DNA from 3 places in the Actinoplanes sp. NPDC023714 genome. Region 1 is predicted to be linked to each of the others. Evidence: predicted binding sites of a transcription regulator. Region 1 holds the regulator's gene; each other region holds the start of a gene.
What was found. The regulator HrcA, encoded in region 1, represses chaperone genes, less so after heat shock. The targets are predictions, from matches to a motif close to GGTTNGCACNCTCNNNNNGAGNGTGCNAACC.

Region 1 (10,346 bases):
GACGAGGCGATCCTCGCGGAGATCCCGGTAGGTCATCTCGACGAAGGCCTGCGTCTCGTCCTTGCGGCGCAGCGCGCAGAAGACCCGGCCGTCGCCCTCGGCCCGGAGCTTGACCCGGACCAGCGCCTGATCGTCGGGGTGGACCAGATCGTCGAGCGCGGTGAGCGGGGGCAGCTCCTCGCCGCCGATCAGGTCGCGCAGACCCGGGCTGGCGTACCGGATGCGGTGGTCGGAGTCGACGACCGCCATGATCTCGGCGGTGTTCCGGATGACCGCGCGCAGGTAGAGGTCGCTGTCGCGGCGGCCGACCGCCTCGACCAGGGTGATCCGGTCGAGGGCGAGGGCGGCCTCGCCGGCCAGCACCTCGAGCGAATCCCGGCCGGCCATGAGCGCCTCCTTGGCGCCGGTGAGGATGAGCGCGCCGCCGCTGGGCCGGGCCACCGCGAGCGGTTCCAGCCGCAGCGGGCAGACCAGGACGCATTCGTCGCGGTCGTCGGCCGGGGCGAACCAGCTGCGTGATCCGGCGCCGGCGGGCGCGGGCGGCACCGACGCGGCGGCCAGCTTGCCGTCGTCGGTGGCGAGCACGATCCGGCGTACCGTGCCGGGTGGCAGCAGCCGGGCGATCGCGGTGCGCACGGCCGTGTCGACGGCCGGCAGGTCGGCGGCCGCCACCAGGGCGGTGTTGGCGGTGCGCAGCCCTCGCTCGCGGCTGAGCGCGGCGCTGTGCTGCCGGATCGCGTCGGCCAGCCGGGTGATGCAGAGCAGCAGCGTGACCGCGCCGGTCACGGCGATCACCACGCCGTCCCGGACCTCCCCGGAGAGCGCCTCGATGAGCAGCACGGCCGGGGGAGTGGCGGCGGACGCGGCGAGCAGCAGCGTCCAGTGCAGGCGGAACGGGGTGGGCTCGGGGGGCCGGGGCTCGGTGAGCCGGACCATCGAGGGGTGCAGGGCGGACAGCCCCCAGCCCAGGTAGAGCACCACGAACGCCGACTCGGCGACCGGGGAGCCCCCGGTGAGCGGGTAGAAGACGTCCCCGGCGAGCAGGCCGAGCGAACCGGTGAGCAGCAGGTACGCAGCGACGTTGCGCCGGTCCGCGACGATCAGCCGGATCGCCACGCCGACCAGCAGCAGGCCGCCGATCACGTCGGCCGCGCTGACCGCGCCGAACTGGCCCGACGAGCCGATCACGAACGCCCAGACGACGAGCAGCGTCGAGCAGGAGAACGCGAGCAGGTCGATGAGCCGGGCCCGGTCGGCGAGCAGCGAGCCGTCCCGGGTGAACCGCAGCAGGCTGATCACCACGAGCGGGTACATGGCGAGGTAGAACACCTCGGCCAGGTCCATCAGCTCGTATTCGTAGAGCACGTCGCCGACGCAGAGCGCCGCCACCGCCCCGGCGAGCAGCAGCCACGGCGAGCGCTGGGCCGGGCGGTTGCGGTGCACCCCGTAGAGGATGGCGGCGACGCTGCCCGTGCCCAGCAGGATCCAACCGATCGCCCTCAGCACGCTCTACTTAGTACCAGGGCGGTTGCGGACTGTCCATGTCGATGTATACGCAGCGCAACCCGCATGTTCGGCGTCCAAACATTACGTCCCGTCACCGAAAGTTGCGCCCGCGCTCATCGGAACACCTCGGCGACGACTCGCGCCGTGGTCGTCCCGCTGCCGTCCGTGACCGGCTGCCACTTCCCCTCGGGCGCGTGCCATTCCAGGTCGGCGAAACGTACCCGTTCGAGGCCGCTCACCGAGGCGTGCGAGACGAGCCAGTGGGCATAGCGCCAGCCGGTGTCGGCGCTCGGCACGTCCACGGTCAGGCCGGCCGTGTCGGTGGCCGCCGCCTTGTTCGGCAGCTTCTTGCCCCAGTCCAGCTTCAGGTTGGCGAGCAGGGCCGTGGCCGCCTCGGCGCCGCGGATCGCGGGGGTTCCGGTGTACCGGCACTCGACCGCGCCGGTGGCCCGGCCGGTGAGCGCCGCGGCGAGCACCTTCGACTCGTCGGCCCACTTCTCGTACGCCTCGGGGTACGCCGACCGCTGCACCTTCTGCGCCGCGTCGGTGACCCGCATCTCCTGCCAGCCCTTGACCTTCTTCAGCGCCGAGTAGAACTTCCCCGCCGCGTACCGGGGGTCCTTGATCTGCTCGAAGGTGCCCCAGCCCTGGCTGGGGCGCTGCTGGAAGAGGCCGACCGAGTCCCGGTCGCCGTCGTCCAGGTTCTCCAGCTTCGACTCCTGGAAGGCGGTGGCGAGCGCCACCACGACGGCCTGCTCGGGCAGCCCGCGCCGGACGCCGACCGCGGTGATCGTCGCGGCGTTCGCCATCTGCTGCGAGTCGAGGGTCACCTCACCGTCGGCGCTGACCGTGCACTCCGGGCCCAGCTGCGGCAGCTTGATGTTGCTCACCACCGAGCGCAGCACCACGAACACGCCGAGCGCGCCAAGGAGGGCCAGCAGGGCTACCCCGCCCACGATCGGCTTCTTACGCACCCACACCTCCTCGTTCGAAGGACGCCAAGACTAATCAACGACCGCCCACCCAATTCGGATCCCGCTTCTCGCGGGACGCCGCGACGCCCTCGCGACCTTCCGCGGACTTGAAGTATCCGGCCGAGCGGTCCGCCAGATCTGCCAGTTCGGCACGGATCGACTCGTTCCGCGTACGCCGGAGCAGCTGTTTCGTGCCGGCGAGCGCGAGCGGGCCGCCGCGCAGCAGCGACGCGCAGAACTTCTCCACCGCGGCGTCCAGCTCCTCGTCCGGCACGGCGGCCGTCACCAGGCCGATCTCCGCGGCCCGCTCGCCGCCGAAGACGTCGCCGGTCAGATAGAGCTCGGCGGCGGCGCGCGGGGCGAGCCGGGGCAGCACCGTCGAGCTGATCACCGCGGGGATCACGCCGAGCCGTACCTCGGTGAAGGCGAACGTGGCCGAGCGGCCGCAGACCGCGATGTCGGCCGCCCCGATCAGGCCGAGGCCGCCGGCGCGGGCCGGCCCGCCGATCCGCGCCACCACCGGCTTGGGGAACTCCCAGAGCACGGCGAGCACGTCGGCGAGCCACTCGGCGGGCAACTTGTCGCCGGGCTGGGCCGCGGCGGTCTCCCGCAGGTCGACGCCCGAGCAGAAGACCGGGCCGGTGTGGGTGAGGACGACGAGGCGGCACGCCGGATCGGCGGCGGCCGCGGCCAGGTCGCCGAGCATGCCGCGCAGCACCGCGGTGGAGAGCGCGTTGCGGCTGGCGGGGTTGTCCAGAGTCAGGGTGCGGACCGGATCCATGCCGGAACGATAACTACGCTTGACGGATGGCAGGCGCACTCCCCGACGGCGAACCGGTACCCACCGACGGCTCACTTCCCCGCGAAGCGACCGAGCGGGTGGGTGCGAACGGGTTCGCCGTCTACGTTCACGTTCCCTTCTGTGCCAGCCGCTGCGGGTACTGCGACTTCAACACGTACACGGCCTCCGAGCTGGGCGGCGGGGCCGGCCGCGACGAATACGCCGGCACCGTGCTGAGCGAGTTGTCGCTGGCCGCGAAGGTGATCCAGCCGAAGCAGGTGGACACCGTCTTCGTCGGCGGCGGCACGCCCACGCTGCTGCCGGCCGACGATCTGGCCCGGATCCTGGAGGGCGTCGACCGCACCTGGGGCCTGGCGCCGGACGCCGAGGTGACGACGGAGGCGAATCCCGAATCGGTGGATCTGTCCTATCTCGGGAAGCTCCGGGCCGCCGGCTTCACCCGGATCTCGCTCGGCATGCAGTCCGCCGCCGACAACGTCCTCCGCGTCCTCGACCGCAGGCACACCGCCGGCCGGGCGCCGCAGGCCGCCCTGGAGGCCCGGGAGGCCGGCTTCGAGCACGTCAACCTCGACCTGATCTACGGCACGCCGGGCGAGACCCCGGACGACTTCGACCGCTCGCTGCGGACCGTCATCGACGCCGGGGTCGACCACGTCAGCGCCTACGCCCTGATCGTCGAGGACGGCACCCGGATGGCGACCCGGATGCGCCGCGGCGAGCTGCCCTACCCCGAGGACGACGTCGCGGCCGACCGCTACCTGGCCGCCGAGGAGAGGCTCACGGCCGCCGGCTTCGCCTGGTACGAGGTCTCCAACTGGGCGAAGAAGGGCGGGGAGTGCCGGCACAACATGCTGTATTGGACGGGCGCCGACTGGTGGGGGCTGGGTCCCGGGGCGCACAGCCACGTCGGCGGGGTGCGCTGGTGGAACGTGAAGCATCCGTCCTCGTACGCGGCCAGATTGGCCGCCGGCGAATCGCCCGGCCTGGCCCGGGAGATCCTCACCGGGGAGGACCGTCACATGGAGGACGTGATGCTCCGGGTGCGGCTGGCCGAGGGCATCCCGCTGAAGCGGGTCGACGAGGCGGCCGCGGCACGCGCCCTCGCCGACGGGCTTCTCGACGAGGGCGCCTACGCGGAGGGGCGGCTGGCGCTGACCCTGCGGGGCCGGCTTCTGGCCGACGCGGTGATCAGAGACGTTATTTGATCATCGATACGTTCATCGGGTAGCGGTACGGCTGCCCGTTGGTGGCCTTGATGCCCGCGATCAGCGGCACGATCCAGGCGATCAGCCAGGTGGCGAGCACCACGATCCAGCCGATCAGCACGCAGACCAGGATGTATCCCACCACGGTCAGGATCGACCAGAGGATCTGGAAGTTCAGCGCCTGCACCGCCTCGGCGCGCACCTGCGGCGACCGGGAGCCCTGGGAGAGCAGGGTGACGAGCGGCATGATCCAGCCGAGCGTGCCGCTGCTCAGGAACGCGACCAGGGCGCTGATGAAGTGGGTCAGCACGATCCAGGTGCGGTCCTCGCCGGACGGACCCTGGTACTGGCCGTATCCATAGCCGGGCGGCGGGGGATAACCGGGTTGGTATCCCGGCGGGGGCTGATATCCCGGCGGGGGCTGATAACCGGGCGGGGGCTGCTGGCCGTATGGGTCGTATCCACCCTCGGGCGGACGGGGAGGTTCGGTCATGTGTCCACGCTAAGGCTGGTGATCGAGCCGGTCGTGGCCACCCTGCTTACTTTCGATCATCGCGTTAGCGCCCCGGGCGACGTAGACTGGCACTCTGTCATCGGGAGTGCCAAGCGAGTGCCGCGAGGGGGAGGGGTCATATGAGTCTTGATGACCGCAAGCTCGAGGTGCTCCGGGCGATCGTCCAGGACTACGTCGAGACCCGCGAGCCGGTGGGCAGCAAGGCTCTCGTCGAGCGGCACCAGCTGGGCGTGTCCCCGGCCACCGTCCGCAACGACATGGCCGTCCTCGAGGAGGAGGGCTACATCCGGCAGCCGCACACCAGCGCCGGCCGGGTCCCCACCGACGCGGGTTACCGGCTGTTCGTCGACCGGCTCACCCGGATCAAGCCGCTCAGCCCCGCCGAGAAGCGGGCGATCGAGCGCTTCATGATCGGCGTCGTCGACCTGGACGACGTCGTGCACCGCACGGTCCGGCTGCTCGCGCAGCTCACCCGGCAGGTCGCCGTGGTGCAGTACCCGAGCCTGTCCCGGTCCGCGGTCCGCCATCTCGAGCTGGTGCCGATCTCCACGACCCGGCTCACCCTCGTGATGATCACCGACACCGGCCGGGTCGAGCAGCGGCTCGTCGAGATGCCCGGCCCGATCCCGCCCGACGACGTGTGGGAGATGCGCCGCCGGGTGAACGAGAAACTGGCCGGTCAGAAACTCGCGGACACCCCGTCTCTGGTGCAGAAACTCGTCGACGAGACCGCGCCGGAGCGCCGCCCGACCATGGCCTGTCTCGCCTCGGTCCTGCTCGAGACCCTCGTCGAGCGCAGTGAGGAGCGCCTCGCCCTCGCCGGTACCGCCAATTTGACCCGCGGTGGTGTGCTGGACTTCCAGGGCACGCTACGACCCGTCCTCGAAGCCCTCGAGGAGGAGGTCATCCTCCTGAAGCTGATCGGCGACCTGGAACCGAGCACCACCCGGGTCCGGATCGGCGACGAGAACGAGATCGACAACCTGCGGTCCGCGTCCGTGGTGAGCAGCGGTTACGGGCCAGGTGCGACGATCGTTGGTGGGCTCGGTGTTCTCGGACCCACCCGCATGGATTACCCGGGCACCATCGCTACTGTTCGTGCAGTGGCACGGTACGTTGGCGACCTGTTGGCACAGAATTGACGGATTCGCGCAGACATTGAGGACTCCAAACCCCGTGGCCAAGGACTACTACGGAATTCTCGGCGTGAGCCGGGAAGCCACCGACGACGAGATCAAGCGCGCCTACCGCAAACTGGCTCGGCAGTACCACCCCGACGTCAACCCGGATCCCGAGGCGCACGAGAAGTTCAAAGAGATCAACGCGGCCTACGAGGTTCTCTCGGACGACCAGAAGCGTCAGATCGTCGACCTGGGCGGTGACCCGCTCGCCCCCGGTGGCGGCGGCGCTCCCGGCCCCGGCGGAGCCGGACCTTTCGTCGGTTTCCAGGACATCATGGACGCGTTCTTCGGCACGGCGGCCGGCGGCGGCTCCCGTGGCCCGCGCCCGCGCACCCGTCCCGGCGCCGACGCGATCCTCCGCCTCGAGCTCGACCTGGTCGAGACCGCCTTCGGCGTCGAGGCGCCGATCACCGTCGACACCGCGGTCCTCTGCACCCAGTGCTCCGGCGCCGGCACCGCGCCCGGCACCCACCTCGCCACCTGTGAGGTCTGCTCCGGCCGCGGCGAGGTCCAGTCGGTGCAGCGCACCTTCCTCGGCCAGGTCGTCTCGTCCCGCCCCTGCGCCAACTGCCAGGGCCACGGCACGGTCATCCCGACCCCGTGCCCGACCTGCGCCGGCGACGGCCGGATAAGGACACGGCGGTCCCTCACCGTCAAGATCCCGGCGGGTGTCGAGGACGGCATGCGCATCCGTCTCGCGCAGCAGGGCGAGGTCGGCCCCGGCGGCGGCACGGCCGGCGACCTCTACGTCGAGATCCACGAGCGCCCGCACGATGTCTACTCGCGCAAGGGCGACGATCTGCACTGCCGCGTGACGCTCCCGATGACGGCCGCCGCGCTGGGCACCCGGATGACCATCAAGACCCTCGACGGCGAGGAGAACATCGAGGTCAAGGCCGGCACCCAGCCCGCCAGCACGCTGCGCATCCGCACCAAGGGCGTCCCGCACCTGCGGGGCCAGGGCCGCGGCGACCTCTTCGTCCACCTCGACGTGAAGACGCCGACGAAGCTCACGGCCGACCAGGAGCGCATGCTCCGCGACTTCGCGAAGACCCGCGGCGAGGACGTGGCCGAGCTCTCCAAGCAGGGCGGCTTCTTCTCCCGGATGCGGGACGCTTTCAACGGGCATTAAAGACGAAAGGCAGATGTCGTAGCGCAGATAGGCAGTCTTCAGTCCTTTTCAGGGCGGCGGGTGGGGCGGTTGGATGGGGTGCAGACCGCCGCTCACGCCGAGGGCCGGGCGCGGAGTCGCTGCGCTCCCGCGCCCGGCGACCTGAGTGAGGGGTTGCGCTCCTCTCCTATCAGTCCCGGGTAGCGTGCAGCGGGTGTCCGCACCCCTGTTTCTCGTCGACAGCCTGCCCGCCGGCCCGTCGTTCACGCTCGACGGGCCGGAAGGTCACCACGCCGCCACCGTGCAGCGGCTCCGGGCCGGCGAGGAGCTGATCCTCGCCGACGGCCGGGGCGGCACCGCGAGGGCCGAGGTCACCGCGGTCGGCCGGGGCAGCGTCGACCTGGCGATCGGCGAACGCACCACCGAGCCGGCCGCCGACCCGCGCCTCGTCGTGGTGCAGGGCATCGCCAAGGGCGACCGCGGCGAACTCGCCGTCCAGGCGATGACCGAGACCGGCGTCGACGAGATCGTCCCGTGGGCCGCCTCCCGCTCGGTGGCGCAGTGGCGCGGCGACCGCGGCCACAAGGCCCGCGACAAGTGGGCGGCCACCGCGCGCGAGGCGGCCAAACAGGCGCGCCGCTCCTGGCTGCCGCTGATCGGCGGCGACCCGGACTGCTCCACCAAACAGGTGGCGGCCCGCCTGGCCGGCGCCGAGGCCGCGTTCGTGCTGCACGAGGAGGCCACCGAGCGGCTGACCACGGTCCCGCTGCCCTCCCACGGCGAGATCGTCCTGGTGGTGGGCCCGGAGGGTGGCATCGGCGACGCCGAGCTATCGGCGTTCACCGACGCCACCCCGGTCAAGCTGGGCGACGCCGTCCTCCGCACCTCGACGGCCGGAGTGGCGGCCCTCTCCGTCCTCTCCGTTCGTCTAGGCCGTTGGTGACACGGTCAGCGAGGTCGTGAGGCGCGGGTCGTCGAGGGCGTGCGCGGCGGTCACCGTGTAGTCGCCGGGAATCGTCCGCCAGCTCTCGTCCCAGATCTGGAAGGCCCGTTCCGGGAGCGGGATCTCGACGGTCACCTTCTCGCCCGGCACGGCTGTCACCGAGGCGAAGCCGGCCAGCCAGAGCGGTGGGCGGCCGGCGTCCGCGGCGGAGCTCAGGTAGATCTGCACGACCTCGCGTCCGGGGCGCTCGCCCGTGTTGGTGACGGTCACCCGTACGCCGGTGCCGGCTACCTGCAGGTCCTCGTACGCGAAGGTGGTGTAACCCAGACCGTGACCGAACGCGAAGAGGGGGCTCGCCCCGGACCGCAACCACCCGCGGTAGCCGACGAAGATGTCCTCCTCGTAGGTGAGCGCGCCGTCGGTGACCCGCACGTCGAGGACCGGGCAGTCCTCCTCGCGCCGCGGCCAGGTGGTGGGCAGGCGCCCGCCCGGCTCGGACACGCCGAGGAGCACGTCGGCCAGGGCGGCGCCCGCCTCCTGGCCGGGGAACCAGGTGAGCAGCACCGCGGCCGCCTCGTCGGACCAGGGCAGCAGCACCGGGGAGCCGGCGTTGACGACCACGATGGTGCGCGGGTTCGCGGCGGCGACCCGGGAGACGAGCTCGTCCTGGCGTCCCGGGAGGGCCAGCGAGGTTCGGTCGAAGCCCTCCGACTCGACCTGTTCGGTGGTGCCGACCACGACGACCGCCACGTCCGAGCGGGCCGCCAGGGCGACCGCCTCGGCGATCAGGCCCTCGTCGTCGGGGCCGGGCGCGCGGTGACCGAGCGTGGTCGCGACCGAGTGGGCCATGCCGGGCTCGAAGGTCTGCCGGAGCACGACCGGAACCGTCACCCCGGCCTCGAGGGTCACCTCGAAGCGCTGCTCCCGTGGGTGCAGGAGGAGGTCGGCGCGGCCGGTGCCGGGCGGGTGCAGTGAGCCCTCGTAGAGCTTCTCGTCACCGACGGTCAGCTCGAACGACCCGAACCCGGAGATCGCCAGCACATGCTGCCCGGAAATGTCGGGGTGGAGGGTGGTCCGCAGCGTCATCGAGGTGACCCGTGCGACGTCGCAGCCGCCGGGGAGATCGCCGATCCAGCGGACGGTTCCGGTCGGGACCGTGAAGTCGTAGCCGTCCAGGTCGAGCTCGAACGCACCCCAGGACGGCCCGGAGGCGGCGGGCAGGAAGGGGCGCGGGTCGGCGCCGATCGCGTACGCCACGTCCACGCCCGGCAGTGCCGCGCGCAGGCCGTCCAGCGGCGAGATCACGTGCGGCGGGGTGACCTGCGCGCTGCCGCCGCCGAGCACCCGCGCGTCGGTGGCGAGCGCGCCGATCACGGCGACCCGGGTGAGGTCGTTCCCGGTCAGCGGCAGGACGCCGTCGTTCGCCGCGAGCACGAAGGAGCGGGCCGCCACCTCGTGGGCGACCGCCGTGCCGTCCTCGTCGAGCGGCGGGTCGGGAAGCCGGTGGCCGTCGAGCGCGCCGGTCCGCGCCGCCAGCCGCAGCACCCGCAGCACCTTGTCGTCGATCAGCTCCTCGGCCACCTTGCCGGCCCGGACCGCCTCGACGAGCTTGGCGCCCCACGGGTTGTCCATGGCCGGCATCGCGATGTCGAGCCCGCCGGTCGCCGCGGCCACGGTGTCCCGGGCGGCCCGCCAGTCCGAGACGACGACGCCGTCGAAGCCCCACTCCCGCTTCAGCACCTCGTCCTGGAGGCCGCCGTGGGAGGCCATCGGCGAGCCGTTCACGCCGTTGTAGGCGCTCATGACGCCCCACCCGCCGGCGGCCACGACCCGCTCGAACGGGGCCAGGTAGATCTCCCGCAGGGCGCGCGGCGGGATCCGGACGTCCACGGTCATCCGCTCGGTCTCGAAGTCGTTCCCGACGAGATGCTTCACCGTGGTGCCGACGCCGTGGCTCTGCACCCCGGCCACGAAGCCGGCCGCGATCTCCCCGGTGAGCAGCGGGTCCTCGGAGTAGCACTCGAAGTGCCGGCCGCCGAGCGGGGTGCGGTGCAGGTTCACGGTCGGCCCGAGCAGCACGTGCACGCCCTTGCGCCGGGACTCCTGGCCG
Region 2 (10,346 bases), on a different contig from region 1:
CGCCGGCGCAGCGGCTGTACGCGAGCTACGACTTCGAGCCGGTCGGGATCCGGCGCGGCTACTACCAACCCAGCAACACGGACGCCCTGGTGATGATGCGCGATGCGTGACGAACCCCTGGTCCTCGGGATCGAGACCTCCTGCGACGAGACCGGTGTCGGCATCGTGCGCGGGCACACCCTGCTCGCCGACGCGCTGGCGTCCAGTGTGGATCAGCATGCGCGGTTCGGCGGCGTGGTGCCCGAGGTGGCGAGCCGCGCCCACCTCGAAGCGCTGGTGCCGACCATGCAGCGGGCGCTCGACGAGGCCGGCGTGACCCTCGCCGACGTCGACGCGATCGCGGTGACCAGCGGTCCCGGTCTGGCCGGCGCGCTGCTGGTCGGCGTGGCGGCCGCGAAGGGCTACGCGCTCGCCGCCGAGAAGCCGATCTACGGCGTCAACCACCTGGCCGCGCACGTGGCGGTGGACACCCTGGAGCACGGCCCGCTGCCCGAGCCGGCGATCGCGATGCTGGTCTCCGGCGGGCACTCCTCGCTGCTGCTGGTCGACGACCTGACGGCCGGCGTGACGCCGCTCGGCGCGACCATCGACGACGCGGCCGGCGAGGCCTTCGACAAGGTGGCCCGGCTGCTCGGCCTGGGCTTCCCGGGCGGCCCGATCATCGACCGGACAGCGCGCGAGGGCGACCCGCGGAAGATCGCGTTCCCGCGCGGCCTGACCGCGCCGAAGGACCAGGCCGAGCACCGTTTCGACTTCTCCTTCTCGGGTCTCAAGACGGCGGTGGCGCGCTGGGTGGAGGCGAGGGAGCGGGCCGGTGAGCCGGTGCCGGTCGCGGATGTCTCGGCGAGCTTCCAGGAGGCGGTCTGCGACGTGCTGACCGCGAAGGCGATCGACGCCTGCCGGACCAACGGCGTGAAGACGCTCGTGATCGGCGGCGGCGTGGCGGCGAACTCGCGGCTGCGGTTGCTGGCCGAGGAGCGGGCGGCGAAGCACGGGATCGCCGTGCGGGTGCCGCGGCCGGCGCTCTGCACCGACAACGGCGCGATGGTGGCGGCCCTCGGCTCGCACCTGGTCGCGGCCGGGATCGCTCCCAGTCGTCTCGACCTCCCGGCCGACTCGGCGATGAGTTTGACCGAGGTCAGTGTCACGGGGTAGGAAGCGAGCATGATCGCGCGGATGTGGGAGGTACGGGCCTCGCGCAGCGGCTTCGACGAGCTGCTGAGCTGGGTCTGTGACACGGCGGTGCCCTCGCTGGAGGTGCTGCCACAACATGTGTCGAGTGACGTCTATTCGTCCACCGATCAACGCATCGTCGTCATCACCAAATGGCGTAACACCCCGGAGGGCATGCCGACTCCGCCGGAGAACCTGGTAGCACGCACTCCGCACGTCTGGGATTTCACGCCCGTCGATCGCTGAGCGGTCGCAGACCTCGCAGCCCGGCCTTACCGTCGGGCTCTGATGCATATATTGCCCGAGCCGGATCCCGGCCTGCCCGACTCCCGGTCCGCCGCCCGATATCTGTTCTGGTTGGTCCGGCGTTCCCGCCTGACGGTCGCTGCGGCGGCCACTCTCGCGATCATCTGGATGGGGTGCCAGTCGCTGGCGCCCGCCATGGTCGGCCGCGCCGTCGACGCCGCCGCCGGCAAGGACGGCGCCGGCCTCGCCCGCTGGACGCTCCTGCTGCTCGGCGTCGGGACGATCCAGGTGATCACCGGCATCATGCGGCACCGGTTCGCCGTCTCGAACTATCTGGGCGCCGCGTTCCGTACCGTCCAGGTCGTGGTCCGCCAGGCCAACCGGCTCGGCGCGACCCTGCCGCGCCGGCTCGACACCGGCGAGGTGGTGGCGATCGGCACCTCGGACATCAGCCACATCGGCGGCGCCGTCGACATCGTCTCGCGCGGCATCGGCTCGCTGCTCGCGGTCGCCATCATCACGGTGCTGCTGCTGCGCATCTCGGTGCCGCTCGGCATGATCGTGCTGATCGGCGTGCCGATCATGATGCTCGTGGTGGGCGCGCTGATCGGCCCGCTGCACCGGCGTCAGCGCGAGTACCGCGGCCGGCAGGGCGAGCTGACCGGTCAGGCCGCCGACCTGGTCTCCGGTCTGCGGGTGTTGCGCGGCGTGGGTGGGGAGCCGATCATGGCGGCGCGCTATCGCGCCGCGTCGCAGAGGCTCAGAGCGGCGGGGGTACGGACCGCGCGGGTCGAGGCGTTGCTCGAGGCGGCCCAGGTGCTGCTGCCCGGGGTGTTCCTGGTGCTGCTGACCTGGCTGGGGGCGCGGTCCGCCTGGGCCGGCCGGATCACCGTGGGCCAGCTGGTCTCGTTCTACGCGTACGCGGCGTTCCTGGTGGCGCCGCTGCGGCAGCTCACCGACGCGGTCGACCGGATCACCCGCGGGCACGTGTCGAGCCGCCGGGTGGTCGCCATGCTCGAAGTGGACGGTGAGCCGGCCGATCCGGGCGAGCCGGCGCCGCTGCCCGCCGCCCGCCTCGCCGACTTGGACGACCCGGAGTCGGGGGTGCGCGTCCCGGCCGGCCGGTTGACCGCGATCGTGGCGGACGTCCCCTCCGACGCGGCCCGGATCGCCGACCGTCTCGGCCGCTACGCGGACGGCGCCTCGATGGGCGGCGTCCCGCTGGCCGGCGCGTCGATGGCCGAGGTGCGCGAGCGGATCCTGGTGGCCGACAACGAGGCCCGGATGTTCGCCGGCCCGCTGGTGTCCGATCTGGATCCGTACGGCGCGGGCACCCTGCCGGAGGCGCTGGAGGTGGCGGACGCGACCGGCGTCGTCGACGCGCTGCCCGACGGCGTGGACACCGTGGTCGCCGAACGCGGCCGGTCCTTCTCCGGCGGCCAGCAGCAACGGCTCCGGCTGGCCCGGGCACTGGTCGCCGACCCGGAGATCCTGATCCTGGTCGAGCCGACGAACGCCGTCGACGCGCACACCGAGGCGATGATCGCGGACCGGTTGCGGGCGGCGCGGTCCGGTCGTACCACGGTGATCTGCACGTCCAGCCCGCTGCTGCTGAGCCGGGCCGACCGGGTCTGCTACGTCGAGAGTGGACGCGTCGTCGCCGCGGGCCCGCACCACGTCCTGCTCCGCACCGCGCCCCGGTACGCCCGGATGGTCCTGCGCGAGGAAGAGCCGTGACCCGCCCGCTGCCGGTGGCGAGCCGTGGCCAGGCCCGCCGGTACGCCCGCGAGCTGCTGCGCCGCCATCCCGGCATGTTCCGGGCGGCGGTCGGCCTCAACGTGGCCGCCGCGCTCGCCGCGCTCGCCGGCCCGCGCCTGCTCGGCGACCTGGTCGAGGCGATCGAGGATCACGAGCCGATGGCCGACCTGAACCGGATCGTCCTGGCGCTGGCCGGATTCGTGCTGCTGCAGACGGTCCTGACCCGGTTCGCGCACGTGGCCTCGGCGCGGCTCGGCGAGCGGGTGCTGGCCCGGCTGCGTGAGGAGTTCATCGCGCGGGTCGTGACGCTGCCGCTCGCCACCGTGGAGGCGGCCGGCAGCGGCGACCTGCTGACCCGGGCCACCCGGGACGTGGACGCGCTCTCCAAGTGCGTGCGGTTCGCCGTGCCGGAGACGATGATCGCGGTGATCACGCTGTTCCTGGTGGTGGGCGCGCTCGTGATGGTGAGCCCGCTCTTCGCGATCCCGCTGCTGATCGGGATGCCGATCCTGCTGGCCGGCACCCGCTGGTACCTGCGCCGGGCGCCGGCCGGCTACCTGGAGCAGAACGCGGCGTACTCCGAGGTGACCGAGGGGCTGACCGAGACGGTCGAGGGCGCCCGGACCGTGGAGGCGTTGCGCCGCGGGCGGCAGCGGATCGCCCGTACCGATGCGGACCTGGACCGGACCTGGAAGGCCGAGCGGCACACGCTCTTCCTGAGGACCGTCTGGTGGCCGGTGATCGAGTCGAGCTACGTCCTCCCGGTGGTGTTGACGCTGGTCGCGGGCGGCTGGCTCTACCTGCGGGACGCCGTGACGCTGGGGCAGCTGACGGCCGCGGTGATCTACGTGCAGCAGCTCGTCGACCCGCTCGACCGGCTCTCCGGCTGGCTCGACGAGCTGGAGGTCGGCGCCGCCTCCCTGGCCAGGCTGCTGGGCGTCACGGCGAAGCAGCCACCACCCGTCGGAGCGGCCCGCCCGGACGGGCGCCGGATCGAGTTGCGGGGGGTGCGGTTCGCCTACCGGGCCGACCAGGAGGTGCTGCACGGCATCGACCTGGTCCTGGAGCCGGGGGAGCGGCTCGCCGTGGTCGGGGTCTCCGGCGCCGGCAAGTCGACGCTGGGCCGGCTGCTCGCCGGCGTGCACCAGCCGACCTCGGGCAGCGTCACGGTGGGCGGGGTGCCGCTCGCCGCGCTGCCGCCGGAACGGCTGCGCGCCGAGGTCGCGCTGGTGACCCAGGAGCACCACATCTTCATGGGCACGCTGCGCGAGAACGTCGCGCTGGTGCGTCCGGGCGTGCCGGAGGGCGAGGTACGGGCGGCCCTCGCCGCCGTCCACGCGCTGGGCTGGGCCGACAGCCTGCCGGACGGCCTCGCCACCGCGGTCGGGGCGGGCGGCCTGCCGCTCACCCCGGCGCAGGCCCAGCAGGTGGCGCTGGCCCGGCTCGTCCTGGCCGACCCGCACACCCTGGTGCTCGACGAGGCGACCGCGCTGCTCGACCCGCGGGCGGCCCGGGACCTGGAACGGAGCCTCGCCGCGGTGGTGCGCGGGCGGACCGTCGTGGCGATCGCCCACCGGCTCTTCTCGGCCCACGACGCCGACCGGGTCGCGGTCGTCGAGGACGGGCTGATCACCGAGCTCGGCTCGCACGACGAGCTGCTCGCGGCGGACGGCTCGTACGCGGCCCTGTGGCGGTCCTGGCAGGGCGGCCCGGAGAAGCCGGAGATGCAGGAAGGGCGCACCACCGGTGCGCCCTTCCATGTCAGCTGAACGGTTCGGGTCAGAAGCCCGGGCCGTGCTGGTGGCCGTGGCCACCGTGGCTGTGACCGTGACCGCCGGCGGCGGCCGGAGCGGCCTCGGCCGGCCTCTCGACCACGAGGCTCTCGGTGGTCAGCAGCAGACCGGCGATCGAGACGGCGTTGGAGACCGCGTTGCGGGTCACCTTCACCGGGTCGATGATGCCGGCCGCGGCCAGGTCGACGTACTCGTCGGTGGCCGCGTTGAGGCCGTGGCCCCAGCCCAGCTCGCCGACCTTGCCCACCACGACGTAGCCGTCGTGGCCGGCGTTCTGCGCGATCCAGCGCAGCGGCTCCACCAGCGCCTTGCGGACGATGCTGACGCCGATCGCCTCCTCGCCGGTCAGGCCGAGGTCGCCGTCGAGCTCCTTGGACGCCTGGGCGAGCGCGGCGCCGCCACCGGGGACGGTGCCCTCCTCGACAGCCGCCTTGGTCGCCGCGATGGCGTCCTCGATGCGGTGCTTGCGCTCCTTCATCTCGACCTCGGTGGCCGCGCCGACCTTGATCACCGCGATGCCGCCGCCGAGCTTCGCGAGACGCTCCTGGAGCTTCTCCCGGTCCCAGTCGGAGTCGGACGCCTCGATCTCCTTGCGGATCTGGGCGACCCGGTCGGCGACGTCGGACTTGTTGCCGCCGCCGTCGACGATCGTGGTGTTCTCCTTGTCGACGACGATGCGCCGGGCGCTGCCCAGCGACTCGATGCCGACCTGGTCGAGCTTGTAGCCGAGCTCGGGGGCGATCAGCTCGCCACCGGTCGCGATCGCGAGGTCCTGCAGGATCGCCTTGCGGCGGTCACCGAAGCCCGGCGCCTTCACCGCGGCGACCTTGATGGTCTTGCGGAGCGCGTTCACCACGAGGGTGGAGAGGGCCTGGCCCTCGACGTCCTCGGCGACGATGAGCAGCGGCTTGCCGGCCTGCAGCACCTTCTCCAGCAGCGGGAGCAGCTCCTCGATGCTGGAGATCTTCTGCGTGGTCAGCAGGATGTACGCGTCCTCGAGGACGGCCTCCTGCGACTCCGCGTCGGTCACGAAGTTCGGCGAGATGAAGCCCTTGTCGAACTGCAGGCCCTCGGTCACGTCGAGCTCGGTGGCAAGCGCCGAGCCCTCCTCGACGGTGATGACACCGTCGCGGCCGACCCGGTCCATCGCCTCGGCGATCAGCTCGCCGATGGTGGCGTCCTGGGCCGAGATGGTGGCCACGTTCGCGATCGCCTTGTGGTCGGCGACCTCGACGGCCTTGGCCAGCAGCGCCTTGGACACGGCCTCGGAGGCCTTGTCCATGCCGCGCTTGAGGCCGATCGGGTTGGCGCCCGCGGTCACATTGCGCAGGCCCTCGCGGACCAGCGCCTGCGCGAGCACGGTCGCCGTGGTGGTCCCGTCGCCGGCGACGTCGTTGGTCTTCGTCGCCACCTCCTTGACGAGCTGCGCGCCGAGGTTCTCGTACGGGTCGGTGAGCTCGATCTCCTTGGCGATGGTCACGCCGTCGTTGGTGATCGTGGGAGCGCCGAACTTCTTGTCCAGGACGACGTTACGACCGCGCGGTCCGAGGGTGACCTTGACCGTGTCGGCGAGCGTGTTGACCCCGTGCTCCAGCAGGTGCCGGGCGTCGTCAGAGAAACTGAGAATCTTCGCCATCTATGGTCCCTTCACGCACCAGCGCCCTGCCCCGAGTCATCGGAACAGGGCGCTGGCGCAATCAGTCAGGTCTTACTTCTCGATGACCGCGAGGACGTCGCGGGCGGAGAGCACCAGGTACTCCTCGCCGGCGTACTTGACCTCGGTGCCGCCGTACTTCGAGTAGAGGACCACGTCGCCGACCTTGACGTCGAGCGGAACCCGGTTCCCCTTGTCGTCGATCCGGCCGGGGCCGACAGCGAGGACGGTGCCCTCCTGCGGCTTCTCCTTGGCGGTGTCGGGGATCACGATGCCGGAAGCGGTCGTGGTCTCAGCCTCGTTCGCCTGGACCACGATGCGGTCCTCGAGCGGCTTGATCGCAACCTTGGTCGCGGTAGTCACGGGCATACCCTCCTGGGTACAGGTTTCGCCGGCCTTGATCCAGGCCGGTCTGATGCCTCATGCCACCGGGCGGGGCCGTCGTCGCGGGTGCCGGTCCGCCTGGTGCCTAACCGCACGGGCGGGCCGCGCGGCTGGCACCCTCATGTTGAGAGTGCTAACCGGAGACTATTCCGGAACTAGCACTCCGTCAACCAGAGTGCCAGCCTGTCACGCCAGGGAGAATGCCTGTCGTGACCCCTGAGTTGCTGTCCCGCTTGCGAACCCCCGCCGGAGCCGAAGCCCTGGCCGTGGCGGCCGGGCTCGATGACGCCGAGCCCCTCGCCGCCGCCTCGGCCGTGCGTGCCCGGGGCATCGGCGCGGACCTCGCCGCGGCCGCTCTGACCCAGGCTAGTTTGCGCAGGCGGGCGGCGATGAAGTTCGGGCCGGACGCGGCCCGGATGTTCTTCACCCGGCCCGGCCTCGAGCAGGCCACCCGGGCCCCGGTCGCGGCGCGGCGGGCGGCCCGGCTGGCGGCCGCGGGCGTGCGGTCCGTCGCCGATCTCGGCTGCGGGCTCGGCACCGACGCGTTCGCCGCGGCCCGGCGGGGCATCCGGGTGCACGCCGTCGACGCCGATCCGCTCACCGCCGCGGTCGCCGCCGCCAACGCCGAGGCGCTCGGGCTGACCGGCCTGGTCACGGTGGAGTGCGCGGACGCCACGTCGGTCCGGGTCGAGGCGTTCGACGCGGTCTTCGCCGACCCGGCGCGCCGCCAGGCCGGCCGGGGCCGGGTGTTCGACCCGAAGTCGTACTCGCCGCCGTGGGACTTCGTCGCGGCGCTGCCGGAGCGGGTGCCGCGGACCGTGCTGAAGCTGGCGCCCGGCATCGGCCACGACCTGCTGCCGCCGGGAGCCGAGGGGGAGTGGGTCAGCGTCGGCGGCGACCTGGTCGAGGCGGCGTTCTGGTGCGGGCCGCTGGCCGGGGCGCCGCGGCGGGCGACGCTGCTCGGCGCCGACGGGTCCGGGGAGGCCGGGCTGACCGGCTCGGGGACCGCGGCCGCGCCGGTGGGGCCGGTCGGCGCCTACCTCTACGACCCGGACCCGGCCGTGGTCCGCTCGCACCTGGTGGCCGAGTTCGCCGCGACGGTCGGCGGCCGGCTGGGCGACCCGGAGATCGCGTACGTGCACACCGACGACCCGGTGGACACGCCGTTCGCGCGCCGGCTCGCGGTGACCGACGTGCTGCCGTTCTCGCTGAAGCGGCTGCGGGCGCTGCTCCGGGAGCGGGGCATCGGGCGGCTGGAGATCCGCAAGCGGGGGTCCGCGCTCGTCCCCGACCAGCTGCGCAAGGACCTGCGCCTGTCCGGCCCGAACGGCGCCGGCATCGTGCTGACCCGGGTGGCGGGCGCGCCGGTCGTGCTGATCACCCAGTAGCTTTCCCTCATGGCGAAGAAAGCGGCCGGCACCCCCGCGACCGTCCTGCTGACCTCCGAGCGGGTTCCGCACACCCTTCATCCGTACGAGGTGTCGCCGGACGCGCCCCACTACGGGGCTCTCGTCGCCGCGTTCCTCGGGGTCGAGCCGGCCCGGCTGTTCAAGACGCTGATCGCCGAGGTGGACGGCGCGCTGGTGGTCGGCGTCGTGCCGGTGACCGGCGATCTCGACCTGAAGGCGCTCGCCCAGGCGGCCGGGGGCAAGCGGGCGGCCCTCGCCGACCGGGCCGCGGCCGAGCGCAGCAGCGGCTACGTGCGGGGCGGGATCAGCCCGCTCGGGCAGCGGCGGCGACTGCCGACCGTGATCGACGACACCGCTCCCGCTCTCGACCTGATGTACGTCTCGGCCGGCCGCCGTGGGCTGCAGGTCTCCCTCGCCCCGGCCGATCTCATCCGGCTGACCAGCGCGATTGTGGCCCCGATCCGGAGCTGAGCGGCGGCATCCTAGCTTCCGTACGGATACGTCCGTTCTCCCGGTATACGCCAACTCCGTAGCTCGAAACTACCGAGCGTCACCCTGCGTGTCCCCCGGGGAGTATTCCGCGCACCGAGGTACCCGCTGGTAACCGCGCCGTGTTGCCGGATTGTTATCCCTCGTTACGAGATAGATCTCCGTTGCGGCTTGTGTTCTCGGCCACCATCGGAATACGTTGCCGGGCACAACAAACCGGTTCCTCATCCATCGGCGTCACAGGGCGAGCGTCACCTCTCCATCCGCCGCGACCCCTGACAAATCCGAACCAAGGCCCCGGATTTACCCCCCGAAAGGACATAAGGAATGCGTAAGGGACTGTTCGCCCTTGCCGCGGCTGGCCTGCTGGCCACCGGAAGCATGGCCGCGTGCGGCAGTGAGAGTGGCGACAGCGGCAGTGGCAGCGGCGACAGCGGCTCCTCGGCCGGCAAGGTCGGCGTGATCCTGCCCGACACCAAGAGCTCCGCTCGCTGGGCGACCGCCGACCTGAAGTACCTCACCGACGCCTTCAAGGCGGCCGGTGTGGAGGCCGACATCCAGAACGCCCAGGGTGACAAGACCCAGTTCCAGACGATCGCGGACGGCATGATCTCCAGCGGCGTCAAGGTTCTGATGATCGTCAACCTGGACTCCGGCACCGGTAAGGCCGTGCTGGACAAGGCGAAGGCCGCGGGCATCGCGACCATCGACTACGACCGCCTCACCCTCAACGGTGGCGCCGACTACTACGTGTCGTTCGACAACGTCGAGGTCGGCAAGCTGCAGGGTCAGGGTCTGATCGACTGCCTGACCGAGAAGAAGGCGACCAAGCCGGTCGTGGCGTACCTGAACGGTTCGCCGACCGACAACAACGCCACCCTCTTCAAGGAGGGCTACGACTCGGTCCTCAAGCCCAAGTTCGACTCGGGTGAGTTCGTCAAGGGTCCGGACCAGGACGTTCCGGACTGGGACAACGTTCAGGGCGGCACGCTCTTCGAGCAGATGCTGACCACGAACAAGGACATCAAGGGCGTCCTCGCCGCCAACGACGGCCTCGGCAACGCGGCCATCCAGGTGCTGAAGAAGAACAAGCTGAACGGCCAGGTCCCGGTGACCGGTCAGGACGCCACCGTTCAGGGTCTTCAGAACGTCCTCGTCGGCGACCAGTGCATGACGGTCTACAAGGCCATCAAGGACGAGGCGGACGCCGCCTCCGAGCTGGCGATCGCGCTGGCCAAGGGCCAGGCGCCGACCTCGGCGACCGGCTCGGTCACCGACCCGGAGTCGAAGAAGGACGTCAAGTCCGTCCTGCTGAAGCCGCAGTCGATCACCAAGGCGAACGTCAAGGACGTCGTGGCGGACGGCTTCGTCACCAAGGAGGAGCTCTGCACCGCGGACTTCGCCAAGGCCTGCACCGACGCGGGCATCAGCTGACGCCTC
Region 3 (10,346 bases), on a different contig from region 1:
GCCGTCCCCCGGGAAGGGCATGACCATCAGCGGGCCGCTATCCGGCCGCCAGTGGCGGGAGTGGCGGGCTGATATTCGGCTGCACGTCACGGTTGTGTAGGCGCCCGTTTTGCCGCTTTCTTGTGCAGCCAGAGTGTCGGGCTGTACGTCATGGCTGTGTGGGCGCCCGTTTTGTCGCTCTTCTGTGCAGCCTGGCGGTGGGGGAATTGCTTGGGGTGGGGACTGATAGGAGGAGGGCGCAACCACTCACTCCGGTCGCCCGGCTCGCGGGCGCGGGATGGACGCGCAGCGGCCAGCGCCCCGGGCCGGGCCCTCGGCGTGAGCGACGGTCTGTGCCACCCACCCCGCTGCGACATCTTGAGAGTAGTCGCTCACACCTCGGGAACTCGGTGTGGTGATCGCGGTGTCTCGTCGTAAGCTTCGGGAAACAACTGAATACCTCATCCAGAGGGGCAGAGGGAACGGCCCGATGAAGCCCCGGCAACCACCGCGCGTGTCTCGATGACGAGGCCTTTGTCCGCGGCAGGTGCTAATTCCGTCCTCGTTACGGCAGGTCGCCGCGGGGAAAGATGAGAGGAAGGCCTCGATGACGTCTACCGTCAGCGCACCCAGCAGCACCACCACGTCGCCCGCTCGCGGGCTCGTCTGCCGCGCCTGTGGTGCCGAATACCCGCTCGCCGCGCAGCACGCCTGTTACGAGTGTTTCGGCCCGCTCGAGGTCGCATACGACGAGGCGGCGCTCGCGCGGGTGACCCGGGCCGAGATCGAGGCGGGTCCGCAGAACATCTGGCGCTACGCGGCGCTGCTGCCGGCCGGGCAGGACCCGGCCACCCGGGTGACCCTCGACCCCGGCCTGACCCCGCTCGTGAGCGCGCCGGCCCTGGCCGCCGCGGTCGGCCTGACCGCGCCGCTCTGGGTGAAGGACGACTCGCAGAACCCGACCCACTCGTTCAAGGACCGGGTCGTCTCGGTGGCGCTCACCGCGGCGAAGGAGCTCGGCTTCAACCGCTTCTCCTGTGCCTCCACCGGCAACCTGGCGAACTCGGTCGCCGCGCACGCGGCCCGCGCCGGCGTGCCGAGCATCGTCTTCATCCCCTCCGACCTGGAGCAGGGCAAGGTCGTCACGACTGCCGTCTACGGCGGTGACCTGGTCGCGATCGAGGGCTCCTACGACGACGTGAACCGGCTCTGCAGCGAGCTGGTCGAGACCGACGAGTTCGAGGACACCGCGTTCGTCAACGTGAACGTCCGGCCGTTCTACGCCGAGGGCTCCAAGACCCTGGGGTACGAGGTGGCCGAGCAGCTGGGCTGGCGCATCCCGGCGCAGGTCGTCATCCCGATGGCGTCCGGCGAGCTGCTCACCAAGATCGACAAGGCGTTCACCGAGCTCGTCGAGATCGGACTGGTCGAAGCGCCGGAGGGCGGCTGGACCGTCTTCGGCGCGCAGTCGGCCGGGTGCAACCCGATCGCGACGGCGCTGCACGCGGACACCGACGTGATCACCCCGGTGAAGCCGACCGGCATCGCGAAGTCGCTGAACATCGGCGACCCGGCGGCCGGGCCGTACGCGATCGAGGCCGTGAAGCGGACCGGCGGCTGGATGGACTACGCCGACGACGACGAGATCCGCGCGGGCATCCGCCTGCTCGCCGAGACCACCGGCGTCTTCGCCGAGACGGCCGGCGGCACCACCGTGGCCGTGCTGAAGAAGCTGGTCGAGAGCGGCAGGCTGGACCCGGCGAAGGAGACCGTCGTCTACAACACGGGTGAGGGTCTGAAGACTCTGGACGCGATCTCCGGCCAGGTTGGACCGACCCACACGATCAAGCCGTCGCTCAAGGGCGCGCGCGAGGCCGGCCTGCTCGGATAACTCTCCGTGACCGGTTCTCTGCCGGTTGTCGAGAAATACCCCTCCTGAGGACTTGCGATCCGATCTCCGGATGGGCAGGATGCTCTCTGCGGGAGGACGCGACGCCGTACGAGGCCCCTCACCTGGACATTGGCGACAATCTCCGAGGGACCCAACGATCCAGCGCTGACCCATATGGCTTCGTGCCGGAGGCGCTGTGCGTCCGTCCTCCCGACCAAATCCTCACGCTCTCCGCAGCAGGCGCTGCACCCACGGCCTCAGGGGCAGGACCTCGGGATAGTTCCCGTCACCCAGTCCGGCCCTCTTTTCAAAGAAATTGCGGACACCGTACGACTTCGTCAGCGTGATCGACCAGCCGCAGGCGATCCAGTACGCGGGCCAGAAGAGCGGGCCGAGCACGGCGTACTGGCTCGCGTGGTGGCTCTCGTGCTTGAGCAGCCGGGCCCGGCGCTCGTCCAGCAGCCACTCCGCGGTCCGCTTCGTGATGATCACCGAGCCGACCGTGAAGCAGGACGCCGGCGGCTTGGCGAAGCGGTAGCCCTCGGCGATGTAGATGCCGTCCGGGCCCTTCGTGAGCCGCGCACCGGTCGCCTTCGCGATGAGCAGGCCCGCCGCCGTGGTGCCGTTCACGGCGGTGAGGATCGAGCGGGTCCGCGGCTTCATCAGATCCGCCGGCGCATCTGCAGCTCGGTCAGCTGCGGGACGGTCGGGTGCGGCAGGCGCACCCCGGTGTCCGCGAACCCCAGCTTCTCGTACGCCCGGACGGCCCGCCCGTTGCCGACCACCACCTCCAGCATCAGCTCGTCCCGGCCGGCCGCGAGGGACCAGTCGGCCACCGCGTCGACGAGCCGGGCGAGGACCTTGCCGCCCCGGTGCGCCGGAGTCAGGTAGACCGCGAAGACGACGGTGCAGCCCGGCTCGTCCGGCAGCACCGTCCCGCCGGCGTGCCCGATCAGGGGATTCCCGCCGTCAACCGGCCCGGCGATGAACTGGGCCGTCTCGTTGCCGGTCGACGACTGCCGGATCCGTTGCCGGTAGCTCTCGTGCGGCCGGGCCGCCGCCTGCGCCAGGGTCTCCAGGAACGCGAGCGGGCTGTCGGCCAGCATCTCCAGGCGCAGCGCACGCATCCGGCCCGCATCCTCTGGTGTGACCCGGCGTACGGTCCAGTTCTCCATGACGTCCTCACTACAGCCCTCCGGGCGGTCCGGCAACCCTGACCAGCGCTTTCAAGATCCTTACGAGAATGCCGGGCCCGTTCGAGGGTTTCGCGGGAAGATGGGGTTTCTTGCACTCGCCACCGGGGAGTGCTAAACAAGTGATTGGCACTCGCGGCTAGTGAGTGCCAGCAGGTCGGGACGGTGGGGTTCCGGTCGCCGCGCTGCCATCGGCGCTGCGACACGAAACCGGTCGTCGCGGGCTATCCGGCTCGGCCTGAGGACGTCACATCGCCAGGTGGTGACGTCCACAGACGTTCCTCAACGTGCGGAGAGCGGGGCCGACGAGGCCCGGCACCGCGGATGTCCGGGAGGACAACGCCGTATGGCCAAGATCATCGCATTCGACGAGGAGGCTCGTCGGGGCCTCGAGCGCGGCATGAACCAGCTTGCCGACGCCGTCAAGGTGACGCTCGGCCCCAAGGGCCGCAACGTCGTCCTCGAGAAGAAGTGGGGCGCCCCCACGATCACCAACGATGGTGTATCCATCGCCAAGGAGATCGAGCTCGAGGACTCGTACGAGAAGATCGGCGCCGAGCTGGTCAAGGAGGTCGCGAAGAAGACGGACGACGTCGCCGGTGACGGCACGACGACCGCGACCGTCCTCGCCCAGGCGCTGGTCCGCGAGGGCCTCCGCAACGTCGCCGCCGGTGCCAACCCGATGGCGCTGAAGCGGGGCATCGAGGCTGCTGTCGCCAGCGTCTCCGAGGGCCTGCAGCAGCTCGCCAAGGACGTGGAGACCAAGGAGCAGATCGCCTCCACCGCCTCCATCTCCGCCGGTGACTCCACGGTCGGCGAGATCATCGCCGAGGCCATGGACAAGGTCGGCAAGGAAGGCGTCATCACCGTCGAGGAGAGCAACACCTTCGGCCTCGAGCTCGAGCTCACCGAGGGTATGCGCTTCGACAAGGGCTACATCTCGGCGTACTTCATGACCGACGCCGAGCGCATGGAGGCCGTCTTCGACGACCCCTACATCCTCATCGCGAACTCCAAGATCTCCGCGGTCAAGGACCTGCTGCCCGTCCTCGAGAAGGTCATGCAGTCCGGCAAGCCGCTGATCATCATCGCCGAGGACGTCGAGGGCGAGGCCCTGGCCACCCTCGTCGTCAACAAGGTCCGTGGCACCTTCAAGTCGGTCGCCGTCAAGGCCCCCGGCTTCGGTGACCGCCGCAAGGCCATGCTGGAGGACATCGCCATCCTGACCGGTGGCGCCGTCATCAGCGAAGAGGTCGGCCTCAAGCTCGACGCCGCCGACCTGACCCTGCTGGGCCAGGCCCGCAAGGTCGTCATCACCAAGGACGAGACCACCATCGTCGACGGTGCCGGCAACGCCGAGCAGATCCAGGGCCGGGTCAACCAGATCCGCGCCGAGATCGAGCGCTCGGACTCCGACTACGACCGTGAGAAGCTGCAGGAGCGCCTGGCCAAGCTGGCCGGCGGCGTTGCGGTCATCAAGGTCGGCGCGGCCACCGAGGTCGAGCTGAAGGAGCGCAAGCACCGCATCGAGGACGCCGTTCGCAACGCGAAGGCGGCCGTCGAGGAGGGCATCGTCCCCGGTGGTGGCGTCGCGCTGGTCCAGGCCGGCAAGACCGCGTTCGACAAGCTGGACCTGGCCGGCGACGAGGCGACCGGTGCGCAGATCGTCAAGGTCGCGCTCGACGCCCCGCTGCGTCAGATCGCCGTGAACGCCGGCCTCGAGGGCGGCGTCGTGGTGGAGAAGGTCCGCAACATCGAGGCGGGTCACGGCCTGAACGCCGCGACCGGCGAGTACGTCGACCTGCTGGCCGCGGGCATCATCGACCCGGCCAAGGTCACCCGCTCGGCGCTGCAGAACGCCGCGTCGATCGCCGCGCTGTTCCTCACCACCGAGGCCGTCGTGGCCGACAAGCCCGAGAAGAACCCGGCTCCGGCCGGCGCCCCGGGCGGCGGTGACATGGACTTCTGAGTCCAGTCGTAAAAAGGGCGGTCCGCTTCGGCGGGCCGCCCTTTTCGCGTCCGGCCCTGGTTCTCTGCTGCCGCTGCCGCTGCCCCCCTGCCCGATCTTGTGACTCTCTGCAGGACCGTTCCCGCAGGAAGTCACAAGATCGGGCGAAGCGGGGGCGGGGCGGGGCAGGGCGGGTGAGGCCCGATCTTGTGATTCTGTGCAGGACCGGGTCCGCAGAGAGTCACAAGATCGGGCGAGGGGCGAGGGGCGAGGGGCGAGGGGCGAGGGGTGGGTGGGGGTTAGGCCTTGTGGCGGCCTGGGCGGTGGCGGCCTGGGGTGGTGGCGCTGTGGAGGGTTGCCGTGTAGAGGACGCCTCCTAGGAGCAGGATCGCCACTCCGGTATTGAGGACCGAGGAGATGTCGGCGCCGGTTCGGGCCAGGTGGTCGCTCACCGTGACGGTCACTGTGGCGGTGGCGGTTCCTCCGTGGCCGTCGCCGACCGTGTAGGTGAAGGTGTCGGTTCCGGTGAAGCCGTCGTCCGGGGCGTAGGTGACGTGGCCGTTGCCGTCGATCACGGCGGTGCCGTGGCCGGCCTTGCCTACGCGCACCAGGGTGAGGTGGTCGGCGTCGGGATCGCTGTCGTCGGCGGCCGGCTCGATCGAGATGGGTTTGCCGGCCGAGGTGGCGTAGCGGTCGTTCGTGGCTGTCGGCGGGCGGTTGGCGCCGGCCACCGTCACCGTGATGGTGCCGTGCAGCACGGTGCCGGAGGCGTCGACGGCGTCGTAGGTGAACGTGTCGGTGCCCCGGAAACCGGCCTTCGGCGTGTAGGTGACGGTGCCGTCGCTGTTCAGCCGGGCGGTGCCGTTCTCCGGCGTACCGATGGATTTGATCTTGATCTGGTGGCCGCTCCTGTCGGTGCTCGGCATCGTGATGAGGAGCGGCTTGCCCGGCTCGCCGCGGACGGCCTTGTCCGGGGCGGCGGGCAGCACCGGCGCGGGCGTCACGGTGACCGTGACCGTCGACGTGACGGAGTGGCCGGCCGCGTCCTTCACGGTGTAGCTGAAGGCGTCCCTGCCGGTGAACCCGGTTTTCGGCGTGTAGCGGACCCGGCCGCCGACCACCCGGGCCGTGCCGTGCGCCGGCTTCCCGGCCGAGACGACGGTGAGCGCGCCGCCCTCCGGATCGGTGTCGTTGGCGGTGACGTCGATGTCGACGGCCTTGCCCGAGGTGGTGGAGGCGGTGTCCGGCGACGCCGACGGCAGCTCGTCGATCACCACGGTCACTGTCGCCTCGTCGGTCTCGCCGCGGTCGTCGGTGATCACGTAGGTGAACGTGTCGGTGCCGGTCGCCCCCTTCTCCGGGGTGTAGACCACCGTGCCGCCGGTCAGCCGGACCGTGCCCTTGCCGGCCCGGCCCACCGAGACCACGGTCAGCGTCTGGCCGGTGTTCGGGTCGATGTCGTTCGCCAGCACCGGCAGGGTGGTCGCCCGGCCCGGCTCGACCGGGAACCGGTCGTCGACGGCGATCGGCGGGGCGTTGTGCACCGTCACGGTGACCGTGGTGGTGTCGGAGAGCCCGGCCGGGTCGACCACGGTGTACGTGAACGCGTCGATGCCGACGAACCCGGGCGCCGGGGTGTAGACGAGCGTCCCGGCGGCGGTGCGGACCACCGTGCCGTGGGCCGGGGCGGTGGTCGCCGAGACGCTCAGGGCGTCGCCGTTCGGGTCGGTGTCGTTGTCCAGGACCGGGATGGTCACGGCGGTGGCCGAGTCGGTGGCGACCGAGTCGGCGCGGGCCACCGGCGCCACGTTCAGCACGGTGATCGTGGCCGTCGCGCCGGCGCTGCCGCCCCTGCCGTCGCTGACCGTGTAGTGGAACGAGTCGGGGCCGTGGTAGCCGGCCGCCGGCGTGTAGACGACCCGGCCGCCGACCACCCTCGCCGTGCCGTGCGCCGGCGGGGTGTCGACGGTGACGGTGAGCGGGTCGTCGTTCGGGTCGGTGTCGTTGGCCCGTACGTCGATCGTCACGGGCGCGTTCGAGGTGGCCGTGACCGTGTCGTCGCGGGCGACCGGCACCCCGTTCGCGACGGTCACCGTGATCCGGGCGGTCGCGGTCCCGCCCCGGCCGTCGGCGAGCGTGTAGTCGAACTGGTCGACGCCGGAGAACCTCATGTTCGGGGTGTAGGTGACCGTGCCGTCGGCGTTGCGGACCACCGAGCCGTTGCCGGCCGCCGTGGTCGACAGCACGCTGCGCGGATCGCCGTTCGGGTCGCTGGAGCCGGCCACCGCGTCCACCGTCACCGGGGTGCCGTACGCCGTGGTCGCGGTCTTGTCCACGGCGACCGGCGGCGCGTTCGCGACGGTGACCACCACCTGCGCGGTCGCGGTGCCGCCGTTGCCGTCCGAGACGGTGTACGAGAACGTCGCGTCGCCGGAGAACCCGGCCGGCGCGGTGTACCGGACCCCGGTGCCGTCGATCACGACCGTGCCGGTGCCGCCCGCCGGCTGGGTCACCGACAGCACCGAGAGGGTGTCGCCGTCCGGATCGGTGTCGTTGGCGAGCACCGGCACGGTCACGGTGCCGAGGTATCCGGTGACGCCGGTGTCGTCGGCCGCGACCGGGACGGTGTTGCCCACGTCGACCCGGACGTTGCCGGTCGCGGTGCCGCCGTTGCCGTCCGAGATCGTGTACGTGAACACGGCCGCGCCCTGGTACGACGAGGACGGCGGGGTGTAGTTCACGTCGTCTCCGCTGATCGTGACCGTGCCGGTGCCGGGCGCCGGCTGGGTCACCGAGAGCAGCGTGCGGGTGTCGCCGTTCGCGTCGGTGTCGTTGGCGAGCACCGGGACCGTGACCGGCCGGCCGCGCGCCGTGGCGATCTGGTCGTCGACGGCGGCCGGCGGGGTGTTCCCGGTGGTCACCGTGACGGTGGCGGTGCCGGTGCCGAGCTGCGGGTCGGTGAGCGTGTACGTGAAGGTGTCCGTCCCGCGCCAGCCCGGTTCCGGGGTGTAGGTGACCGTCTGGTCGGCGTTGACAACGGTCCACCCGTGCAGCGGCGCGGTGGTCACCGACACGGTGAGGGTGTTCGTGGCGTCGTCCGGGTCGGTGTCGTTGGCGCGTACCGGGATGGTGACCGGGGTGCCGCCGTCCGCGCCGGCGGTCTCCGGCTGGGGCTGCGGCGCGGCGTTCACCCGCAGGTCCGCGGTGGCGGTGTTGTCGGCCGGGGCCGGGTCGGCGCCGATCCCGGAGACGGTGAGGGTGGCGGTGGCCGTGGTGGCCGCGCTGCCGTCCGCCACGGCCGGCACGGTCACCGTGCCGGTGGATCCGCTCGCCAGCGCGCCGAGCGTGCAGGTGATCCGCTGCCCGGACGCCGAGCAGCCGGCCGGCTGGGTGACCGACGGGGTGACCCCGGCCGGCAGGTCCAGCACGGCGGTCGGCTCGGGTTCCATGTTCGGGCCGCGGTTGGTGACGCCGATCGTGTAGTTGACCGGGTTCGACGCGACGGCCCGCTGCACGACGGACGGCGACACGGTGACGGCGGCTCGCAGGTCGGTGTCCGGCTGCCGGACGGTCCGGGTGTCCGCGTCACCGATCCCGGTGAGCACGAGCGGGCTCGTGCTGCCCTGGTAGCTGGTGTTCGGCACGTTGACGATGTCGGCGCCCGGCCGGGTGCTGTCGTTCACCCGGACCCGGTAGGTGACGTACGTGCTCTGCCCGTAGGCGAGGGTGCCGAGACCGAACGTCACCTTCCCGCCCGCGTACGGGGAGTCGTCGCTCGCCACGCCGGCGACCGCGATCGAGCCGGGTACGAAGGTCGTCCCGGTCGGGATGGCGTCGATCAGCGTGGAGTTGCCCGCCGTGTCGGTGCCGTCGTTGCGGACCAGGATCCGGTACTCGATCTCGTCGCCGGGCAGCACGTCCCCGCCGTTCATGTCGGTCGGGGTGATCACGGTGACCAGTTTCGGGGCGTACAGGGTGGTGGTGAACGTGACGACGCCCGGATAGAACGTCTCGCCGCCGGCGTTCGTGGTCAGGGTCAGCGAGGCCGAGGTGGCGCCGTTGGCGAGCCTGCCGTTCGCGTTGTACTGGTCGATGTCGACGCCCATGAGGTTCGACCAGGCCGGGTCGCGCCCGGCGACCGCGGTGTCGGCCTCGCTGACGGTGCTGTTGAAGAAGTTGTTCGCCGGGTTCAGCGTGTCGCCCATCGCGTTCGTGTCGAGCTTGAGGGTGTCGCCGGTCTTGCCCAGGTCGCCCTCGTAGACCACGGTGCCGATGTCGGTGTCCACGGCGCCGCTCTGCCGGGTCTGGAAGCCGGCGATGTCGATGGTCAGCGACGTGGAGGCACTGCTGACCACGCCGAAGCCGTCGTAGATCCGCAGGCTGCGCATCGGCTGGCCGTCGTCGTGGTAGGCGATCGCCAGCGCCCAGCCGGCGTACCTGTCCCGCCCGGTGCCGGACTGGATGTTCGCCACCTCGTAGGTGCCGCTGCGCCCGCCGGAGACCAGCGATGTCACGTCGGCGACGGCCTGGTACGCCGTCAGCGACGTGGGCGCGTAGATCCGATCCCGGGTGATCGTGGTCCAGCCGCCCCCGGCCGGCGTCCGGAACAGCACCTTGCCCTTGTCGGCGGGGGTGGTGGCCGCCGTCCCGTTGGTGCCCGCCTTGGTGTCGGCGCTCCAGTACAGGGCGGCGTAGAGCACCGTGCTGCCGGCCGGCAGGGTGACCGTCGCGGCGCTGTGGTTGAAGGTGACCGGGTCGCTGTCGGTGTTGTTGTGCGCCATGTCGTAGCCGTTGTTGTTCAGCGACTCGTTCTGGCCGGTCGTCGCGCTCCCACCCTGGCCCGCGGTGCAGCCGGTCGCGGCCGCCGGGCAGCGCAGGTTGGCGTTGCCGCGCAACATGACCGCACCGTTGGCGTTGATCCCGAACTGCTGCACGAACGGATCGGTGATCGCGGCGCTGGCCTCCCTGGTCGTCACGGCCACACCGGTCAGGGCCAGGAGCGCGACAGCCGTCAGAAAAGCCGCGAAACGGTACGTCACCAGTCGGAGGTTATGGGCCCGGAGGTGCCGGGGTGACCGCTCTCAGGTGCGGATCGGTTGCAAATCCGGAGCGTCTCAGGAGCGGCTTCGCGGCCGGAAGGCGAGGTAGAGACCCGCACCGGCCAGCACGACCGCCGCGCCGAACCGGGCCACGGCGGCCGCGCCCGTGCCGGTGGCCGGTAGGGGCGAACCCTCCGCGGGGCCCGGCGACTGCTCGTCGCCCACCCTGATGACGACGGTCGCCCGGGCCACGTTCCCGTTGGCGTCCACCACCGTGTAGGTGAAGGTGTCGGTGC

Region 2: groES (co-chaperone GroES) is a predicted target of HrcA. The motif match lies at 7,117-7,147, and genes of this name have one in related genera.
Region 3: groL (chaperonin GroEL) is a predicted target of HrcA. The motif match lies at 3,188-3,218, and genes of this name have one in related genera.

The regions. Positions count from the first base shown of each region.
Region 1 covers NZ_JBFAAR010000014.1:146,780-157,125, reverse strand. Annotated here, with positions in the region: gene AB0G10_RS39815 (PAS domain S-box protein) at 1-1,506, opposite strand, end outside; gene AB0G10_RS39810 (hypothetical protein) at 1,620-2,420, opposite strand; gene AB0G10_RS39805 (enoyl-CoA hydratase-related protein) at 2,515-3,261, opposite strand; gene hemW (radical SAM family heme chaperone HemW) at 3,288-4,487, shown strand; gene AB0G10_RS39795 (DUF4870 domain-containing protein) at 4,480-4,980, opposite strand; gene hrcA (heat-inducible transcriptional repressor HrcA) at 5,121-6,143, shown strand; gene dnaJ (molecular chaperone DnaJ) at 6,178-7,314, shown strand; gene AB0G10_RS39780 (16S rRNA (uracil(1498)-N(3))-methyltransferase) at 7,508-8,236, shown strand; gene AB0G10_RS39775 (glycoside hydrolase family 3 C-terminal domain-containing protein) at 8,222-10,346, opposite strand, start outside.
Region 2 covers NZ_JBFAAR010000008.1:226,816-237,161, forward strand. Annotated here, with positions in the region: gene rimI (ribosomal protein S18-alanine N-acetyltransferase) at 1-110, shown strand, start outside; gene tsaD (tRNA (adenosine(37)-N6)-threonylcarbamoyltransferase complex transferase subunit TsaD) at 103-1,155, shown strand; gene AB0G10_RS31120 (hypothetical protein) at 1,165-1,419, shown strand; gene AB0G10_RS31125 (ABC transporter ATP-binding protein) at 1,462-3,156, shown strand; gene AB0G10_RS31130 (ABC transporter ATP-binding protein) at 3,153-4,946, shown strand; gene groL (chaperonin GroEL) at 4,957-6,606, opposite strand; gene groES (co-chaperone GroES) at 6,679-6,993, opposite strand; gene AB0G10_RS31145 (methyltransferase domain-containing protein) at 7,218-8,396, shown strand; gene ybaK (Cys-tRNA(Pro) deacylase) at 8,406-8,888, shown strand; gene AB0G10_RS31155 (substrate-binding domain-containing protein) at 9,234-10,340, shown strand.
Region 3 covers NZ_JBFAAR010000001.1:782-11,127, forward strand. Annotated here, with positions in the region: SAM riboswitch class I at 438-576, shown strand; gene thrC (threonine synthase) at 587-1,870, shown strand; gene AB0G10_RS00015 (hypothetical protein) at 2,093-2,533, opposite strand; gene AB0G10_RS00020 (GNAT family N-acetyltransferase) at 2,533-3,045, opposite strand; gene groL (chaperonin GroEL) at 3,410-5,032, shown strand; gene AB0G10_RS00030 (Ig-like domain-containing protein) at 5,311-10,050, opposite strand; gene AB0G10_RS00035 (Ig-like domain-containing protein) at 10,126-10,346, opposite strand, start outside.